DNA from 2 places in the Bacillus altitudinis genome. Region 2 is predicted to be linked to the other one. Evidence: a T-box and tRNA genes for the amino acid it is inferred to sense, from the RefSeq annotation. Region 2 holds a T-box; the other holds one or more tRNA genes.

Region 1 (7,050 bases), 1.3 Mb from region 2:
AGCGTTGTCCGGAATTATTGGGCGTAAAGGGCTCGCAGGCGGTTTCTTAAGTCTGATGTGAAAGCCCCCGGCTCAACCGGGGAGGGTCATTGGAAACTGGGAAACTTGAGTGCAGAAGAGGAGAGTGGAATTCCACGTGTAGCGGTGAAATGCGTAGAGATGTGGAGGAACACCAGTGGCGAAGGCGACTCTCTGGTCTGTAACTGACGCTGAGGAGCGAAAGCGTGGGGAGCGAACAGGATTAGATACCCTGGTAGTCCACGCCGTAAACGATGAGTGCTAAGTGTTAGGGGGTTTCCGCCCCTTAGTGCTGCAGCTAACGCATTAAGCACTCCGCCTGGGGAGTACGGTCGCAAGACTGAAACTCAAAGGAATTGACGGGGGCCCGCACAAGCGGTGGAGCATGTGGTTTAATTCGAAGCAACGCGAAGAACCTTACCAGGTCTTGACATCCTCTGACAACCCTAGAGATAGGGCTTTCCCTTCGGGGACAGAGTGACAGGTGGTGCATGGTTGTCGTCAGCTCGTGTCGTGAGATGTTGGGTTAAGTCCCGCAACGAGCGCAACCCTTGATCTTAGTTGCCAGCATTTAGTTGGGCACTCTAAGGTGACTGCCGGTGACAAACCGGAGGAAGGTGGGGATGACGTCAAATCATCATGCCCCTTATGACCTGGGCTACACACGTGCTACAATGGACAGAACAAAGGGCTGCGAGACCGCAAGGTTTAGCCAATCCCACAAATCTGTTCTCAGTTCGGATCGCAGTCTGCAACTCGACTGCGTGAAGCTGGAATCGCTAGTAATCGCGGATCAGCATGCCGCGGTGAATACGTTCCCGGGCCTTGTACACACCGCCCGTCACACCACGAGAGTTTGTAACACCCGAAGTCGGTGAGGTAACCTTTATGGAGCCAGCCGCCGAAGGTGGGACAGATGATTGGGGTGAAGTCGTAACAAGGTAGCCGTATCGGAAGGTGCGGCTGGATCACCTCCTTTCTAAGGATATATGGAGCAGCGTACGTTTTTCGTCTTGTTTAGTTTTGAAGGATCATTCCTTCAAACATGTCTCTAGCGAGACAGGATTGTTCTTTGAAAACTAGATAACAATAAGTAATACATTCACATTGAATGCAATGCAAAGTTCATCACACATAGTGATTCTTTCTAAAGTAAGAAATGGTTAAGTTAGAAAGGGCGCACGGTGGATGCCTTGGCACTAGGAGCCGATGAAGGACGGGACGAACACCGATATGCTTCGGGGAGCTGTAAGCAAGCTTTGATCCGGAGATTTCCGAATGGGGAAACCCACTGCTCGTAATGGAGTAGTATCCATACTTGAATACATAGAGTATGAGAAGGCATACCCGGGGAACTGAAACATCTAAGTACCCGGAGGAAGAGAAAGCAAATGCGATTCCCTGAGTAGCGGCGAGCGAAACGGGAACAGCCCAAACCAAGAGGCTTGCCTCTTGGGGTTGTAGGACACTCTATACGGAGTTACAAAGGAACGATATAAGCGAAGAGGTCTGGAAAGGCCCGCCAAAGAAGGTAACAGCCCTGTAACTGAAATGTTGTTCTCTCCAGAGTGGATCCTGAGTACGGCGGAACACGTGAAATTCCGTCGGAATCCGGGAGGACCATCTCCCAAGGCTAAATACTCCCTAGTGACCGATAGTGAACCAGTACCGTGAGGGAAAGGTGAAAAGCACCCCGGAAGGGGAGTGAAATAGATCCTGAAACCGTGTGCCTACAAGTAGTCAGAGCCCGTTAACGGGTGATGGCGTGCCTTTTGTAGAATGAACCGGCGAGTTACGATCCCGTGCAAGGTTAAGCAGAAGATGCGGAGCCGCAGCGAAAGCGAGTCTGAATAGGGCGCATGAGTACGTGGTCGTAGACCCGAAACCAGGTGATCTACCCATGTCCAGGGTGAAGTTCAGGTAACACTGAATGGAGGCCCGAACCCACGCACGTTGAAAAGTGCGGGGATGAGGTGTGGGTAGGGGTGAAATGCCAATCGAACCTGGAGATAGCTGGTTCTCTCCGAAATAGCTTTAGGGCTAGCCTCAAGGTAAGAGTCTCGGAGGTAGAGCACTGATTGGACTAGGGGCCCCTACCGGGTTACCGAATTCAGTCAAACTCCGAATGCCGATGACTTATCCTTGGGAGTCAGACTGCGAGTGATAAGATCCGTAGTCGAAAGGGAAACAGCCCAGACCGCCAGCTAAGGTCCCAAAGTATACGTTAAGTGGAAAAGGATGTGGAGTTGCTTAGACAACCAGGATGTTGGCTTAGAAGCAGCCACCATTTAAAGAGTGCGTAATAGCTCACTGGTCGAGTGACTCTGCGCCGAAAATGTACCGGGGCTAAACGTATCACCGAAGCTGCGGACTGTTCTTACGAACAGTGGTAGGAGAGCGTTCTAAGTGCAGTGAAGTCAGACCGGAAGGACTGGTGGAGCGCTTAGAAGTGAGAATGCCGGTATGAGTAGCGAAAGACGGGTGAGAATCCCGTCCACCGAATGCCTAAGGTTTCCTGAGGAAGGCTCGTCCGCTCAGGGTTAGTCGGGACCTAAGCCGAGGCCGAAAGGCGTAGGCGATGGACAACAGGTTGATATTCCTGTACCACCTCCTCACCATTTGAGCAATGGGGGGACGCAGGAGGATAGGGTAAGCGCGGTATTGGATATCCGCGTCCAAGCAGTTAGGCTGGGAAATAGGCAAATCCGTTTCCCGTGAAGGCTGAGCTGTGATGGCGAGCGAAATTTAGTAGCGAAGTTCCTGATTCCACACTGCCAAGAAAAGCCTCTAGCGAGGTGAGAGGTGCCCGTACCGCAAACCGACACAGGTAGGCGAGGAGAGAATCCTAAGGTGATCGAGAGAACTCTCGTTAAGGAACTCGGCAAAATGACCCCGTAACTTCGGGAGAAGGGGTGCTTCTTAGGGTGTTAAAGCCCCGAGAAGCCGCAGTGAATAGGCCCAGGCGACTGTTTAGCAAAAACACAGGTCTCTGCGAAGCCGTAAGGCGAAGTATAGGGGCTGACGCCTGCCCGGTGCTGGAAGGTTAAGAGGAGCGCTTAGCGTAAGCGAAGGTGCGAATTGAAGCCCCAGTAAACGGCGGCCGTAACTATAACGGTCCTAAGGTAGCGAAATTCCTTGTCGGGTAAGTTCCGACCCGCACGAAAGGCGCAACGATCTGGGCACTGTCTCAACGAGAGACTCGGTGAAATTATAGTACCTGTGAAGATGCAGGTTACCCGCGACAGGACGGAAAGACCCCGTGGAGCTTTACTGCAGCCTGATATTGAATGTTGGTACAGCTTGTACAGGATAGGTAGGAGCCTTGGAAACCGGAGCGCTAGCTTCGGTGGAGGCATCGGTGGGATACTACCCTGGCTGTATTGACCTTCTAACCCGCTGCCCTTATCGGGCAGGGAGACAGTGTCAGGTGGGCAGTTTGACTGGGGCGGTCGCCTCCTAAAATGTAACGGAGGCGCCCAAAGGTTCCCTCAGAATGGTTGGAAATCATTCGCAGAGTGTAAAGGCACAAGGGAGCTTGACTGCGAGACCTACAAGTCGAGCAGGGACGAAAGTCGGGCTTAGTGATCCGGTGGTTCCGCATGGAAGGGCCATCGCTCAACGGATAAAAGCTACCCCGGGGATAACAGGCTTATCTCCCCCAAGAGTCCACATCGACGGGGAGGTTTGGCACCTCGATGTCGGCTCATCGCATCCTGGGGCTGTAGTCGGTCCCAAGGGTTGGGCTGTTCGCCCATTAAAGCGGTACGCGAGCTGGGTTCAGAACGTCGTGAGACAGTTCGGTCCCTATCCGTCGCGGGCGCAGGAAATTTGAGAGGAGCTGTCCTTAGTACGAGAGGACCGGGATGGACGCACCGCTGGTGTACCAGTTGTTCTGCCAAGGGCATCGCTGGGTAGCTATGTGCGGACGGGATAAGTGCTGAAAGCATCTAAGCATGAAGCCCCCCTCAAGATGAGATTTCCCATTCCGCAAGGAAGTAAGATCCCTGAAAGATGATCAGGTTGATAGGTCTGAGGTGGAAGCGTGGTGACACGTGGAGCTGACAGATACTAATAGATCGAGGACTTAACCTATATTCTAATGTGAAAAATGAACATTGTTATCTAGTTTTGAGAGAACATTCTCTCCATCAGGTTTGGTGGCGATAGCGAAGAGGTCACACCCGTTCCCATACCGAACACGGAAGTTAAGCTCTTCAGCGCCGATGGTAGTTGGGGGTTTCCCCCTGTGAGAGTAGGACGCCGCCAAGCTTTTCAAAGGATCAGTTCCAGTCGGAACTGGTCTTTTTTGTGTTTCAATAAATGATATATCTATTTATATTGAAAATAGTGGTCTTTCACTACATTCTCAATAACTCATTCATTTCATCCCCTTCACTGGAATTCTAGACATTCTATAATATTCTTATCATCTAATCTCGTCGCTCGCTCATCTTGCTAAGAGTCAACATCGAACGAGTAAACATGTCTAAGAAGGATCTTCTCCTCTGGCAACCATATGTAGCGAACTGCGCTTGCTGCTAGATCATTGAAACCTACATAAGAGAGCAAAGGGCATCTTGGTTTGCTAATGAGAGAGGGGAGGAAGATTTGAGTTAAGCACCACAATGTTTGATGAGGCAAGGGAACATTGAGACGAATTTTTGGAAAATGACCAGGATCAATTTAATATAAAGCAAATTTACAAAATGGTTTCTCGGAAAAATAAAATAATAAAAAAATTCGTTTCTATATGCACGTTATCTGAGGATTTAAGGAATAAAACAAACATTTTTCAGCTTTAAAAGAGCTGTTTTTACATTGAAAAAGCGCTATTAATCCCCTTTTTAACAAAAAAACATAAAAAAATGAAAAAAAGACTTTTAAAATGAAGAGACAAGTGGTAAACTTCTTTAGGTGCCTTAACGAAAAGATGTGAAAAAATAGCTTTAAAATAAATTCAAAAATTATTTTAAAAAAGTCTTTACAAACAATATCTTATCGTTATATAATACTATTTGTCAGATCGAGAGACATTCGAAACGACATAATATGGAGGATTAGCTCAGCTGGGAGAGCATCTGCCTTACAAGCAGAGGGTCGGCGGTTCGAGCCCGTCATCCTCCACCATATTTATTCTTACATAATGTTAGGATAGATAAAGCCGGTGTAGCTCAACTGGTAGAGCAACTGACTTGTAATCAGTAGGTTGGGGGTTCAAGTCCTCTTGCCGGCACCACTTTCATATGGTAAGATAGACAAGTCGCTTTAAAAGCGAGCCATTAGCTCAGTTGGTAGAGCATCTGACTTTTAATCAGAGGGTCGAAGGTTCGAGTCCTTCATGGCTCACCATTTTCATGCGGGTGTGGCGGAATTGGCAGACGCGCTAGACTTAGGATCTAGTGTCTTTATGACGTGGGGGTTCAAGTCCCTTCACCCGCATTGCCAAACAACATAAAGAAATCCTGTAATGCGGAAGTAGTTCAGTGGTAGAACACCACCTTGCCAAGGTGGGGGTCGCGGGTTCGAATCCCGTCTTCCGCTTATACCATCCACGCCGGGGTGGTGGAATTGGCAGACACACAGGACTTAAAATCCTGCGGTAGGTGACTACCGTGCCGGTTCAAGTCCGGCCCTCGGCATTATAAAATAAGCGCCCGTAGCTCAATTGGATAGAGCGTTTGACTACGGATCAAAAGGTTAGGGGTTCGACTCCTCTCGGGCGCGCCATTAAGATCGGGAAGTAGCTCAGCTTGGTAGAGCACTTGGTTTGGGACCAAGGGGTCGCAGGTTCGAATCCTGTCTTCCCGACCATCTTTTATGGGGCCTTAGCTCAGCTGGGAGAGCGCCTGCCTTGCACGCAGGAGGTCAGCGGTTCGATCCCGCTAGGCTCCACCAATATGATCTTTGAAAACTAAACAAGACAAAACGTACCTGTTAATTCGAGTTTTTATAAAAAAATCCTATGATACTTCATAGGTAGTCAGTCAAACGCTGACGAAAAACAAAACTTCGGTTTTGTACTTTTTCGGAGAGTTTGATCCTGGCTCAGGACGAACGCTGGCGGCGTGCCTAATACATGCAAGTCGAGCGGACAGAAGGGAGCTTGCTCCCAGATGTTAGCGGCGGACGGGTGAGTAACACGTGGGTAACCTGCCTGTAAGACTGGGATAACTCCGGGAAACCGGAGCTAATACCGGATAGTTCCTTGAACCGCATGGTTCAAGGATGAAAGACGGTTTCGGCTGTCACTTACAGATGGACCCGCGGCGCATTAGCTAGTTGGTGAGGTAACGGCTCACCAAGGCGACGATGCGTAGCCGACCTGAGAGGGTGATCGGCCACACTGGGACTGAGACACGGCCCAGACTCCTACGGGAGGCAGCAGTAGGGAATCTTCCGCAATGGACGAAAGTCTGACGGAGCAACGCCGCGTGAGTGATGAAGGTTTTCGGATCGTAAAGCTCTGTTGTTAGGGAAGAACAAGTGCAAGAGTAACTGCTTGCACCTTGACGGTACCTAACCAGAAAGCCACGGCTAACTACGTGCCAGCAGCCGCGGTAATACGTAGGTGGCAAGCGTTGTCCGGAATTATTGGGCGTAAAGGGCTCGCAGGCGGTTTCTTAAGTCTGATGTGAAAGCCCCCGGCTCAACCGGGGAGGGTCATTGGAAACTGGGAAACTTGAGTGCAGAAGAGGAGAGTGGAATTCCACGTGTAGCGGTGAAATGCGTAGAGATGTGGAGGAACACCAGTGGCGAAGGCGACTCTCTGGTCTGTAACTGACGCTGAGGAGCGAAAGCGTGGGGAGCGAACAGGATTAGATACCCTGGTAGTCCACGCCGTAAACGATGAGTGCTAAGTGTTAGGGGGTTTCCGCCCCTTAGTGCTGCAGCTAACGCATTAAGCACTCCGCCTGGGGAGTACGGTCGCAAGACTGAAACTCAAAGGAATTGACGGGGGCCCGCACAAGCGGTGGAGCATGTGGTTTAATTCGAAGCAACGCGAAGAACCTTACCAGGTCTTGACATCCTCTG
Region 2 (7,050 bases):
GTCAGTCCAGCAGTCGTTAGAGTGTATACAAAGCAGGGCGTATTTGCACTAAAGCGAGTAAAACCCCATCGACACATGCAGTTTACAGAGCAAATGCTTGAACTAGAATCAAAAGGCTATCGCTCGTTTGTGCCGATTTATCGCACGAAGAGCGGTTCCTTTTTCTCAAATCATCGAGAAAGCCAGTACACGTATTACCTCATGCCATGGCTAACGAATGAAAAGAGAGAAGAGCAGGACGATAAACATGAATATTTATTTCAAGAGATTGCAAGACTTCATAAACGAACAGAAGTCATGATGGACATTACTGAGCAGGAAATAGAGGCTCACTACACCCAAATGAAAAGCAAATGGGAAACAGAGAAAGACATGTATGAACGATTTATCGAGCGGGCAGAACAAACATGGTATATGTCGCCATTTGAGCTGGCTGCTGCTATGTACTTTTCAGAAGCGATGTCTGCAAGTGAATTTGCACTTGAACGTTTAGAGGATTGGCATGAGGAAATGAAAGACCAAGAGACGACACGTATTGTGTTAAACCATGGGCAATTGTCAGTCCATCACTTTTTGTACAATGATGTAGGTACAGGACATTTCACCAATTTTGAGCGGTCCAAAAAGGCTGCCCCCATATATGACCTTTTGACCTTTTACTATCGCACATTCAAAACCTACCCTACTCCTTGTCCTGAATGCACATCTTTGTTTTATACGTATCAAAAGGGAAATAAACTTCGTGAGGAAGAGATTCATTTGTTCTTGAGCTACCTCGCTTATCCGCAGGGTTTGTTTGATACGGTGAAAGCCTATGAAGCAGGCGGACAGGATGAGATGGAAAGTTGTCAGGAGCTGTTAAGGGCGTATTGGCAAATGAAAAATTCTGAGCCGACCGTCATGAAAATACACGAAATTGAGCAGGCTAGACGCCTTGAAGAAGAACAAAATGCCTCGTCATCAGAAGAGTGACGAGGTTGTTTGCTGTTGCGCTATGAAATGTCTAACGAGGGATGACCTATACATAAGAGTGAGCCTGCAGCTTTCAGCTCCCTTAAAACCAATCAAGGTGAAAGGCACAGGCGAGAAATATAAGAATTCCTAAGATGAGGACGTCAAATGTTGTGGGAAAAATGATCGTGCGAAAGCCTTGAAATATGGCAATCGGGAGAACGACTTGGGAGGCAACTGCCCGAATTTGTCTAAGCCATGGGGGGAGTGTGTAAGGATTGATCTTTTTCAAAATAAAACGCCCTCCTTCTTTATTTTGTTATTATCATATGGGCAAAGAGGCAAAGGGTGCCTGCCCAATTTGTATAAAGAAGAAGAAAAGCGGAAAAGATGATTGACGAAAACAAAAGGCATTTAGTAATATTAATAAAAGATGAGTATAAGCTGATGAACGTGATATATCGTAAGCGTGGATCAGGAAGAGTACGAGCAAGACCCTAAAGAGAGGGAAACCAATAGCTGAAAGGTTTTCTAGGATGCACTTGTTTGGAAGGTCGCCTGTGAGCTTAATTTCTTGAAACATGTAGTAGAGAAATTCGGGAGATCCCCGTTATCCTTTAGAGAGTACGGGACACGTCTAAGTGTTTCGTGAAAAAAGGTGGTACCGCGAAAAAGCTTTTTCGTCCTTTTATAAGGATGAGAAGGCTTTTTTATGTTTCATCAGCCGAAAAAATGTGGAGGTAACACAAATGGAAACAAATAATCAAGAAATGCCAACAAAGTACGATCCAAATGCGATTGAAAAAGACCGCTATACGTACTGGCTTGAAGGGAAATTCTTCGAAGCACAAAATGACAAAACGAAAGATCCATATACAGTCGTCATTCCTCCACCAAACGTGACAGGAAAATTACACTTAGGGCATGCTTGGGATTCAACCCTTCAAGACATCGTGACTCGTATGAAACGGATGCAGGGCTATGATGTTTTATGGCTGCCAGGAATGGACCATGCGGGTATTGCAACACAAGCCAAGGTAGAGGCGAAGCTTCGCGAAGAAGGCGTGAGCCGCTATGATCTCGGACGTGAAAAATTTGTAGAAGAAACGTGGAAGTGGAAAGAAGAGTATGCCGATTTTATTCGCAGCCAGTGGGCGAAAATGGGTCTAGGTCTAGACTATTCGCGTGAGCGTTTCACATTAGATGAAGGCTTGAATAAAGCAGTCCGCCAAGTGTTTGTTCAATTGTATGAAAAAGGATTGATCTATCGCGGAGAATACATCATTAACTGGGACCCAGCAACAAAAACGGCCCTTTCTGATATTGAAGTCATCTACAAGGATGTGCAAGGTGCGTTTTATCACTTGAGATATCCGCTTGCAGATGGATCAGGTTCGATTGAAATTGCGACAACAAGACCTGAAACGATGCTTGGAGATACGGCAGTCGCTGTACATCCTGAAGATGAACGCTATCAGCATTTGATTGGGAAAACAGTTGTTTTACCAATTACAGGCCGAGAGATTCCAATCGTCGGGGATGACTATGTCGATATGGAATTTGGATCAGGAGCTGTAAAAATTACGCCGGCTCATGACCCGAATGACTTCGAGCTTGGAAACCGTCATAACCTAGAGCGCATTCTTGTGATGAATGAAGATGGCACAATGAATGGAAACGCACTTCAATACAAAGGAATGGACCGCTTCGAATGTCGTAAACAGCTTGTGAAAGATCTTCAAGAAGAAGGCATTTTGTTCAAAATTGAGGACCACATGCATTCAGTTGGTCACAGTGAGCGCAGTGGCGCTGTAGTGGAGCCATATTTATCAACACAATGGTTTGTGAAAATGCAGCCGCTCGCAGATGAAGCCATCAATCTGCAAAAAGGTGATGAGCAAGTTCAATTTGTTCCAGACCGATTTGAAAAGACGTATTTACACTGGATGGAAAATATCCGTGACTGGTGTATTTCTCGTCAGCTATGGTGGGGACACCGCATTCCGGCTTGGTATCATAAAGAAACGAAGGAAGTATACGTGGGACTTGATGCGCCAGAAGATATTGAAAACTGGGAGCAAGATAACGATGTACTTGATACATGGTTTAGTTCAGCGCTTTGGCCTTTCTCTACAATGGGCTGGCCAGATGCAGAAAGTGAAGACTTCAAGCGCTACTACCCAACCAATTTGCTTGTAACAGGCTATGACATCATCTTCTTCTGGGTATCTCGTATGATCTTCCAAGGTCTTGAATTCACAGGAGAAAAACCATTTAAAGACGTCCTCATTCATGGTCTTATTCGCGATGAACAAGGGCGTAAAATGAGTAAGTCACTTGGCAACGGAATTGATCCAATGGAGGTCATCGACAAGTACGGAGCGGATTCATTGAGATATTTCTTAGCGACTGGAAGCTCTCCAGGTCAAGATTTGCGTTTTAGCTTTGAAAAGGTTGAATCCACTTGGAACTTTGCGAACAAAATTTGGAACGCATCCCGTTTTGCTTTAATGAATATGGATGGTTTAACGTACGATGAGCTTGATTTGACAGGAGAAAAATCAGTTGCTGATCAATGGATTTTAACACGACTAAATGAAACGATTGAAAGTGTCACACAGCTTGCTGATAAGTATGAATTTGGTGAAGTGGGCAGACATTTATACAACTTCATTTGGGATGATTTCTGTGATTGGTACATTGAAATGGCGAAACTTCCGCTTTATGGAGAAGATGAAGCGGCGAAGAAAACGACTCGTTCGATCCTTGCGTATGTATTAGATCAAACGATGAGACTTCTACATCCGTTTATGCCGTTCTTAACAGAAGAAATCTGGCAGCATCTACCTCATGAAGGTGAGTCCATTACTGTAGCGGCATGGCCTGAAGTGAAGCCGGAACTTTCTAACGAACAAGCTTCTGCTGACATGAAGCTGCTTGTTGAACTGATTCGTTCTGTTCGTAACATTCGCAGTGAAGTGAACACACCAATGAGCAAACAAGTCGAGCTATATATCAAAGCATCCACATCTGATGTACAGGAACGTTTAGAGAAGAACCGTTCATATATTGAACGCTTTACGAATCCAAGTGTGCTTGAAATTGGCACGGATGTTCCTGCTAGTGATAAAGCGATGACGGCTGTTATTTCTGGAGCAGAACTCATTCTGCCGCTTGAAGGTTTAATCAATTTAGACGAAGAAATTGCCCGTCTGCAAAAAGAGCTTGATAAACTGACAAAAGAAGTGGAACGAGTTCAGAAAAAGCTTGGCAATGAAGGCTTTATGAAAAAAGCGCCTGAAAGCGTCGTAGAAGAAGAGCGTGCGAAAGAACGTGATTATGTCGCAAAACGCGAAGCTGTTCAAAAGCGTATTGAAGAGCTGAAAGCATAATGTTGAAAAGACGGCTCCTAACGGAATGGAGTCGTCTTTTTTGAAAATTTCGTATGAAATGAGAGATGACATTGTTTACAACCTATCATGAAGCCATTGAATGGATTCATAGCAGACTCGCTTTCGGTGTCAAACCGGGACTTGAACGAATGAAATGGCTGATGGACAGACTAGACCATCCTGAACAAAAAATAAAAGCAGTGCATGTGGCTGGAACAAATGGAAAAGGATCAACGATTGCATTTACTCGATCCATTTTACAGTCAGCGGGCTATTCAGTTGGAACCTTCACCTCTCCATTTATTTTAACGTTCAATGAACGAATTAGTGTTAATGGGGAGCCGATTTTGGACGAAGAGTGGCTGAGTTTGGTGAACGACATCAAGCCTTTAGTTGATGAATTAGATGATACAGAGCTTGGTGCAGCAACAGAGTTTGAGATCATTACAGCCTGTGCGTTTGCTTATTTTGCCCATGTGCACCAAGTAGACTTTGTCCTCTTGGAAACAGGGCTTGGCGGAAGACTTGATTCTACAAATGTGGCTGCGCCCATCTTAACAGCAATTACGTCGATTGGTCACGATCATATGGCCATTTTAGGCGACACACTTAATCAGATTGCAGCAGAAAAAGCTGGCATTATTAAAGCTGGGATTCCGATGATCACGGCCGTTCATCAAGCGGAAGCTCTTACTGTGATTCAACACAAAGCAGAAGAAAAGAATGCGCCGTTTATCTCGTTACATGATACTTGTACCTTTAAGGACCAGCAGCCGACTGAAACAGGTGAACGCTTCACATTCACTACCCCAAAAAGGGAGTACTCGCAGCTAGAGACAGGGTTAATCGGAACGCATCAAAGGCAGAACGCCTCCCTTGCCGTTCTACTGATCGAATGGCTGGAGCAAGAAGGATATATCCATGTGCTAGATGAGCAAGTGTATGAAGGAATTCGGCAAGCGGTGTGGGCTGGAAGATTTGAAAAGATCCAAGATCAGCCTCTTGTTTATTTAGATGGTGCTCATAACGAAGAAGGAATGGACCGTTTAATCGAAACTGTACAAGCTCATTTTTCCAGTAAACAGGTTCATGTTTGTTTTAGTGCGTTAAAAGATAAACCTTACAAACAAATGATCGAAAAGCTTGAAAGGATTAGTTCATCGATTCATTTTGTTTCCTTTGACTTTCCAAGAGCTGAATCAGCGGAAAAGCTTTATGCTTGCAGTCATTTAGAAGCAAAATCGTTTGATGAAGACCCTCGTGCAGTGCTTGAGTTCATTCAGAAAAAAAGCGCTGATCCTGCAGCAATGATTCTGGTGACAGGTTCGCTTTATTTTATCTCAGATGTACGAAGTCGTATTTTATAGTAAGGAAAAGACGCAAATTGCTTCTATGCAGTGTGCGTCTTTTTTCTTTTGATATGTAGGAGAGGGGGAAATTCACTTTTTCGCAAGGTGATCAAAGGTGAATCGCTATGGTACAATCCGGTCTATTCTATTTCCGGAAGGAGTCACCTAATTTGATCGATTTTTTTATGTTTTTCACAGGCATGGTCATGGGGTCATTTCTTCACCTAGTTGGTGAGAGGCTTCCAATGAAGCGGTCTATTCTTTTTCCTCGTTCACACTGCGGAGCTTGTAAAGAGCCGCTTTCTTTTCACGACATGCTCCCGCTTGTTTCTTATGTTGTATTGAAAGGGTCATGTAAGCATTGTGGAACCCGGCTCTCTTTGCTTTATCCACTGGTTGAGCTGTTGACAGGCGGCCTTTTTTTACTCGTTTATAGACATGCTGGTTTCTCTTTTGAGGGCCTTTTTCTTGTGAGTCTATGTAGTTTATTCGTGATTGCTGTCGTGAGCGATCTTTTTTATATGAGAGTACCAAACGAGCTCTTTCTCTTCTTTTTTCCTCTTTTCGTCATATACCGCACGCAAGAACCGCTTTTTATTTGGTGGGAAGGAGCGGCATCCCTTCTTATTTGTCTTCTTTTGTTTTATAGTTTAGAACATTTCAAGCCAAATAGTATGGGGGGAGCGGATGTCAAACTATTTGGTGTGCTTGCATTTTGCTTCGGATTTAAGCCATTTCTGATCATTCTTTTTCTTTCGTCTGTCACGGGAATGGTTTACGCAAAGGTGTTTTCTTACAAGGCAAATGAACCCTTTCCTTTTGTTCCTGCCATCGCTTGTTCTTTCTGGCTTTATCTTTTTTGTGGTGATTTGTTAAACCCAATTCGCGATTTTTTTGGATGAGAAAATTGGCGAACACTTTTTGAACCTGCCGACAAAAGTCTTGTTCTTTTTTTTATTGGCTATGTTAAAGTGTGAAACAGAAAGAAGGACGGGTTACATTCGCGCTATTTCATTGGACAGAAAGGTCTTTCTTACAAACAATGTCAGAAAGCGGGGAATGACAGTGAAAAAAAGGCAGGCAAAAAAACAAGGGTTAAAGGTCAATATTAATGGCAAGGAAGAAATGCTGCATGGAGAAGAGCATCAACCTCAAAAACAGCAAGAGGATCAAGTGACGTTTTCGAACTGGGAGGAAAAGAGGCAGTCGGAACAGGAGACAGCCGCTTCCGAGGAGGAACCGTCCAAACCGAAAGAAGAAGATTTTCAATGGGACGATGCAGCTGATCACATTTACCATTCGGATCCAAAGGTCGTCACACCTTATCAAAAGAAAAAAGGTTCTTTTGACCAGAAGTT

Evidence for each region. A T-box is a leader RNA that pairs with one kind of tRNA and senses whether it is charged. The one in region 2 lies ahead of ID12_RS17165 (valine--tRNA ligase), so its partner is inferred to be a tRNA-Val.
Region 1: it encodes a tRNA-Val, which carries the amino acid that the T-box ahead of ID12_RS17165 (valine--tRNA ligase) is inferred to sense. The anticodon was not compared.

Annotation. Positions count from the first base shown of each region.
Region 1 is NZ_CP009108.1:1,059,102-1,066,151, forward strand. Features, by position in the region: rRNA gene ID12_RS05325 (16S ribosomal RNA) at 1-997, shown strand, start outside; rRNA gene ID12_RS05330 (23S ribosomal RNA) at 1,180-4,110, shown strand; rRNA gene rrf (5S ribosomal RNA) at 4,172-4,287, shown strand; tRNA gene ID12_RS05340 (tRNA-Val) at 5,070-5,145, shown strand; tRNA gene ID12_RS05345 (tRNA-Thr) at 5,179-5,254, shown strand; tRNA gene ID12_RS05350 (tRNA-Lys) at 5,292-5,367, shown strand; tRNA gene ID12_RS05355 (tRNA-Leu) at 5,375-5,457, shown strand; tRNA gene ID12_RS05360 (tRNA-Gly) at 5,488-5,559, shown strand; tRNA gene ID12_RS05365 (tRNA-Leu) at 5,572-5,657, shown strand; tRNA gene ID12_RS05370 (tRNA-Arg) at 5,669-5,745, shown strand; tRNA gene ID12_RS05375 (tRNA-Pro) at 5,753-5,829, shown strand; tRNA gene ID12_RS05380 (tRNA-Ala) at 5,838-5,913, shown strand; rRNA gene ID12_RS05385 (16S ribosomal RNA) at 6,041-7,050, shown strand, end outside.
Region 2 is NZ_CP009108.1:3,388,743-3,395,792, reverse strand. Features, by position in the region: gene ysxE (spore coat protein YsxE) at 1-972, shown strand, start outside; gene ID12_RS17170 (hypothetical protein) at 1,055-1,243, opposite strand; T-box leader at 1,413-1,642, shown strand; gene ID12_RS17165 (valine--tRNA ligase) at 1,701-4,343, shown strand; gene ID12_RS17160 (bifunctional folylpolyglutamate synthase/dihydrofolate synthase) at 4,409-5,710, shown strand; gene ID12_RS17155 (prepilin peptidase) at 5,863-6,594, shown strand; gene ID12_RS17150 (SPOR domain-containing protein) at 6,752-7,050, shown strand, end outside.